Regions from separate parts of the Lentilactobacillus hilgardii genome, predicted to be linked through region 1. Evidence: riboswitches for the same ligand, from Rfam matches in the RefSeq annotation. Region 1 holds a riboswitch; the other holds the start of a gene.
What was found. Region 1 has a riboswitch for thiamine pyrophosphate ahead of GQR93_RS07850 (LLM class flavin-dependent oxidoreductase). Riboswitches for the same ligand answer to the same signal wherever they lie in the genome.
Positions count from the first base shown of each region.

Region 2: linked by a shared signal. The riboswitch ahead of GQR93_RS03865 (thiaminase II/PqqC family protein) and the one ahead of GQR93_RS07850 (LLM class flavin-dependent oxidoreductase) in region 1 are both predicted to bind thiamine pyrophosphate.

Region 1 covers NZ_CP047121.1:1,681,185-1,684,366, reverse strand. Annotated here, with positions in the region: gene GQR93_RS07860 (DUF2975 domain-containing protein) at 1-301, opposite strand, end outside; gene GQR93_RS07855 (nucleotidyltransferase family protein) at 791-1,360, opposite strand; TPP riboswitch at 1,454-1,546, shown strand; gene GQR93_RS07850 (LLM class flavin-dependent oxidoreductase) at 1,718-3,040, shown strand; gene GQR93_RS07845 (TenA family protein) at 3,043-3,182, shown strand, end outside.
Region 2 covers NZ_CP047121.1:849,135-852,316, reverse strand. Annotated here, with positions in the region: gene GQR93_RS03870 (hypothetical protein) at 90-629, opposite strand; gene GQR93_RS03865 (thiaminase II/PqqC family protein) at 1,056-1,769, opposite strand; TPP riboswitch at 1,852-1,942, opposite strand; gene GQR93_RS03860 (hypothetical protein) at 1,997-2,407, opposite strand; gene GQR93_RS15255 (AbrB/MazE/SpoVT family DNA-binding domain-containing protein) at 2,744-2,905, shown strand; gene GQR93_RS03855 (SDR family NAD(P)-dependent oxidoreductase) at 3,102-3,182, shown strand, end outside.

The sequences.
Region 1 (3,182 bases):
CCGTAATCTTAACAAGTGCTTTTAATTCGTACAGAACAGCAATTATCGCTAAGATAACACCGATTGACACTAAGGCAGTGTATATGTACGCCGGAAAGTGGTTGATGTCTGTGAGCGAAACGTGGGCATGATTTGAGATCACCTGAAAATCGTTATTATCCAGAATGTTAGATACAACGTTACCCTTTAAGGCCTGATAGATAAAATACACCGGGATGCAGAAACCAATCCAAGAAATAACAAATGATATTTGTGCCAGAAATGACACGACAAGTAATGCGCGATTTAAAAGTTTTGGCATGTGAAGCATCTCCTCTTTTCTGTGCTTTGATTATAAATTATCGAAAAACGATAATCAATGCCTATTTTTCGATGACTGTATATCGCTTATCAATTATTATTAATATTTTCAATAAAGAATATGAGATCAATGTCAGCTTGTTATATATATTCTTAGTTATGAATTTGAGGAGAGCAAAAATAAGATTGGTTTAATTCATTTCCTATACTAGAAGAGATTTTTTGATAAATCGAAAGATAGTCGCCATTATTTTGAACTAACGAAATCCTAGGCATAGGGTAGTTAACAAAATGATTATAGTAAAAAGAAATGATGCCGTTAAATTGGCATCATTATTTATCTATCCTTGAATTGCGGATAATTAATTGACTTGGGTAAATAAGAGATCGTAAAAGATTGAATAATGAGTCATTATGTTTAAAAAAATTGCTTTTTGTTTTTAATAAAGTACAAATAAAAAGCACATGTTTTTAAACGCATGTACTTCGGCTAACTATTAATAATTGCCAAATTTGGCCATCGCTTCTTCCAATTCTTTCTTTGAATACGATTTTGATAAATGGATAAGCACGTTTTGTTATTTTGAAACATCGGAATTGGCCGACACTTTAATTGAATTAAATCTGTCAGGCCGTAAGGTGCAATGATTTCAATGTCGTTGCCCTTAAGGTATGCACCAATACACGTTGGTGTTTCGACAAAGTGTGAAATTGCATCCTCTATAGACGTGAATTTTGAGGCGTCCTTAAAATCGTAATAATGCATGTAAGCTTCATTTTTTACTTGCCACTGGTAATCAGGCATCCTTTTAATTAAAGATGCTTGTATTATTTGGTCATCATTCCTTGGTCGTTGTGGGTCGAAATAGACAACATCAACGTCATTAATCAGTTCTATAGGCTGATGGCTTAACACTTGCCAGACGGTATTTCGGATACTTCCAGCCGCAAGTGCGCCTTGTGGTAGGTTCAGTTGTGCAATTACTTTCAAAATGTTCATTAAATCCGGGGACTTTTTAATGATTTGAACGACTAGACGTTTATCTGTTTTGTTGAGCATCTGGAAGCCTCCTTATGTATTCTTGGCCACAATTAATCTTGACATTTATTATAATCTCCCTTTAAATGAATATGTACGAAAAATTAAATATCATTTTGTGGTCTGGGGTGCTTTTAACTAAGCTGAGACAAACCCATGGAACCTGATGCAGTTAGTACTGCCGAAGGGAGACCATTTTCAGCATTTTTTGATGAGTAAACGACTGAAAGTCCACTTTTTGTTTTTTTGAAAGTGGACTTTTTTAATGCTCGTAATGCGATAATGCCCCCCAACAAGATGAATAGCGAGGTGATCATGACAGACGTTAACGGATTTCTGATTTACTTGTTTAAATCTAAATTGGAGGGAAATAACATTATGAGTAGACAAATGCATTTAGGTGCGTTGTTATTTAGTTCAGGTCATCATGGCGCTGCTTGGCGACGCTCCGGATCTACTGTTAGTCAAGTTGGTCAAATTGACTATTTTGAGAAGCTTGCACAGTTAGCAGAAGGCGGGAAGTTTGACACCATCTTTTTTGCAGATGGTCAATCGATTATGGGTGGTTATTACGGAGGCGTTTCTTATTTTTTGGAACCAATTACCTGTGTCACTGCAATGGCTCGAAAGACACATCATATTGGTCTTGTGCCAACTATCTCGTCGACGCTGTATGATCCGTATAATATGGTCCGATTAATTTGTAGTCTTGACCATATCAGTCATGGTCGAGCGGGCGTAAACGTGATTACGTCGATGTTTGATGAAGAAGCCCAAAATCATGGCTTGTCAAAGTTGCCAAATCATGCTGACCGTTACCTGCGTGCCGATGAATTTATTCATACCATGATCGAGCTTTGGGATTCATTTCCTGCTAGTGCAATTATCAATGATGCCGAACACGATCGTTGGTTAGATTCATCCCTGATTCATGAGATTAACCATCATGGTGACTTTTTTGATGTTAAAGGCCCGCTTAACATTCCTTCAGGACCACAAGGAAGACCTGTCATTTTTCAAGCAGGCGCTTCACACCAAGGTAAAAATCTTGGTGCAAAATATGCCGAAGCTATTTATTCGGTTGCCTGGGATATTCGTGAGTCACAAGCTTATTATCAAGATATCAAAAAACGTGCGGCTGAGTTTAAACGCTCATCCGGAATACCGGCTATCCTGCCAGGGCTGGTTCCCTATGTTGGGAGTACTCATGAAGAAGCGCAACGAAGGCAGTCCGAATTGGATGAGCTTCTGCCCCTTGATGATTCAGTTGCCCAACTTGGTGATTTTTTGGGCCAGGATGTTAAACGATGGGATTTGGATGCTCCGGTCCCAGAATTACCTGATATTTCGGAATTTTCAGGCCCTAAAGGACGTTATGAGGTTATCAAGCGGATTATTGACACTGAAAAGCCAACTGCCAGACAACTTTTTCAACGTTTAGCTGCTGGAGGCGGACACGCAACAGTTGTGGGAAGTCCGGAAGAAGTAGCGGATATGATGCAAAATTGGTTTGAAAGCGGTGCAGCCGATGGATTTAATATCATGGCGCCGACTTATCCAGAATCATTGGCCGATTTTATTCATTACGTCGTCCCAATCCTGCAAAAAAGAGGGTTATTCAGAAAAGATTATACCGGTCATACTTTACGTGATAATTTAGGTTTGCCAGTTCCAACTGCTAAGATCACTCGGGGGGATTAAAAATGTCATTTTCTCAGTCTTTAATTAAAGATGCACAACCTTATTTGGAAGCAAATAAACAAAATTCTTTTATCCAGGATGTTATCAGCAATCGACTATCTCCTGATGTTTTGAACTACTATATTCAACAGGATTTACGATA
Region 2 (3,182 bases), 830 kb from region 1:
GTGGCATGTGTATCCTGATAACTCACTTGGTTAATCCCGCCGGAAGCTATCCATTGCTTTTAACCATGTTTTGCTTTACACGCTTATAATTACATGGAAGGAACTGTATTTATCTTATGATACCAACCCTTAGCAGTTCCGAGGCTCGTTGTGTAGTCCCATACTTTATAAGGAGCTTGTTCCTGATACCCACCCTTATCATTGGATTGATCAAAAACGCTAAGAACTAGCCGGTTGGAACCACCCAATTTTCTACGATTAATCTGTACAGTCGTAATATCATCTGATGCTTTCGCTCCAAAGAAGTACCACCCATGAGATTTACTAATGACATATCTTTTTGCCGGAATGTGGCTTACTTTCCATTTGTCGTCTTTATGAATCTTATTGGCGAAATAAACCGTATGTTTAGAAAAATGAATTCTTTCATAGAGCCATTTCCCGCTATATGCATTCGTATGACCATACCAAGTATGTGCCCTTAATGCCTTAGGATTTGTATAATAAACTTTTTTAGCTTGAACTTCTGATGGTTTATAAGTGAACAAGGCCATTCCGCCTACAAAACACGCCATTCCTACAAATAATTCTCGACTAATCTTCAATTTAACACTATCTTCTTTCCCCATAATTGATCATTCAATGGTTACTATAAACTAATCCACATATTTCAAAACTAATTATACTTCTTCTTTAAAGTGAATTTTCAATTTTTTGAAACATCTTAAAAACAATAGATCCCCATGCCACAACCCGGCATGGGGATCCGTTGTATTGTCTCAAATGTAGCTTGAGGGGGGTTACCGCATCTGAGTTGAGTACCCAATTTAATTAAAAATCTTAGCAACGTAAAAGTCCCTGAATGACCAGCATTTCAGCTTTTCGCACTTAGCTGCCGGATTCACCAGTCCGCTTTTACAGCCAAATCATACATACAAGTGTCATTTTAAGCAAGCGCTTGAGCTTGAAATGTTTGCCCTGTCAATCGATCAATATGGCGACAAAAGATTCCATAGGTTCCCCTTCAATCATGGCCTATCTATCAAAATCCCAATTTACAAATTCGGTTGATCCTGTCCCTCAGGTGCCACTGTCCGCCAATCATCCCAAGTTGTCTGCTTATAAGCCGCATCCCAAAAATACCATTCCAATAAACAGCTTTTAAGAAAAGTATCCTTGGCTTGGTTCTGTTCCTGAGGTGACGCTGTTTTCGCCTCTTGATCGATAATATTGAAGAAGCGTTCAATAAAGCCGTCCGGTCCAAGAAAGTCCTGGTTGGCAAGTGTCAAAAAACTGTGAAACGGTTCGTCATTCACCCGGGCTTGATTCTGCATATATTTGCCCAACTCAATATAAAGCCACTCACCCGCCGCAAACGATGGCAGGATCTGCAGCACACCATTGGTAGCAATGGTACCGACCATGTGCTGCCGATAAAGTTGGTTGATCGGCTGAATCTTTATCTGCTTAAGGCTTGCCCAATCATGCGTCATGTCGTTGGGTTCCCGTTTTAACCAATCACGCAACATCGTCAGCTGCAAAGACAATCGTTTTTGAAACAGCAAAGCTTGGTCTGTAGTTGTACTGTTGTTGATTAACGCACTAATGACCGCTACCTCATTGTATTCAAATGCGATGTCCTGCTCATCATAATAACGTAATTGGGCTGGCGTTAATTTCCCGGTAATAATGCCCTGAACAAAAGGATGCTTCTCGCTGGCAACCAAATATGGTCGGGCTTCTTTGATCATTTCTTCAGATAATGACATACTGATTCCTCCTAAAATTCCTGGTTTGGGGAACCAGTCGTGACAAAAGAAAAGCCCACTTGTCATTTCAAGCGGACTGGTAATGCTAATTACTCGATCTTCCTTCGACAGTACTAACTGCAGCAGGTTCCATGGGTATTTCTCAGCCATTAAAGGCACCCTAGACCACGAATGATATTTATTTCGTTTATTTATAGCAGTTAATTGGTGACAATCAGATACACTTATTAGCTTCTATGAAAATATGTCCCAGACTTTGAATGCACAGATCGATACATAACCAAATGATGACCCCGACGCCCCAGAACTGTTTTTTCATGGAAACCTTTCTTCGTATATGGATGAAAGGTTTCATAGCCATCAATCACATACTTACGATTCCCGAGATACTTCCACCGGGGATTTCTGATATTATGGGCCTGCATCCCGCTGCTCGCCCAATCAAGCTTGTTCCTGGTCACGGTTATTGCATCCGATCCCAATGGTGCCTTATCCTTGTGTGTCCAACTTCCACGTAATGCTTTAGGTGTGCCTCGATGCCAACTGGCCGCAATAGTGCTTTGATTAAAGCCAGCAAAAACACCCACACCAGCAAAAGTTGCCAACGTTACTGCAAAAAATGATCGTCTAAATTTCAATTCTGATACCCCCCTAAACAATAATTATTTGTTTATAATCGAATTATACTTCAATAATCCATAAATGGCGCATCAATTTTTGATTTTTACAATCTTTTACAATTGGGAGGTGAATATTGACAGTTTTCCAGCAAAATCAGGTTTAAATTTACCAACAGTTAAAAAATATTTTTTCTATCATTGTCATTGAATCATAGTATTCGCCGTCAAAATTCATTAAAGATGAATCAATTGCTACTTAATCCGCCTTATGCTAGAATAATGAACAAGTTACATCATGTAAACTTTTAATGTAACTGCTGTTCACAACATCATAGACTACAAGGAGGAATTATTATGTCAAAACATGTACAGATAGTTTCTAACAATGGTCGAGTATCAATGTCCGCGGAATTACGCGAGACAGATTTTCTCCAAGCTGGTGATCAGGTGACTTTTCGGACCGATGAACAGGGTCAGATTATTATCGAAAAGACACCCGATGATTACCAGGAATAACCATTTCTTGAGTTTTTGATACAGAATTACATTAGATCTTTAATTGGGAGGAGCTGGAAATTTCAGCGCCTCTTTTTGAATTCCGGTAAACTTCTCAAAATAAGAATTGCCAAGTCAATCCCATGCCAACAGCCAACTGTACGTGTATGCTAAGGGTGAAATAACAATCACTATTATCAGAAAGGGATGACCTAACATGGCTCATCTATCAACTGTAACGGCACTGATTACCGGTGCTGCCGGTGGTATGGGTAAAGCATTTGTCGAGAATTTTATT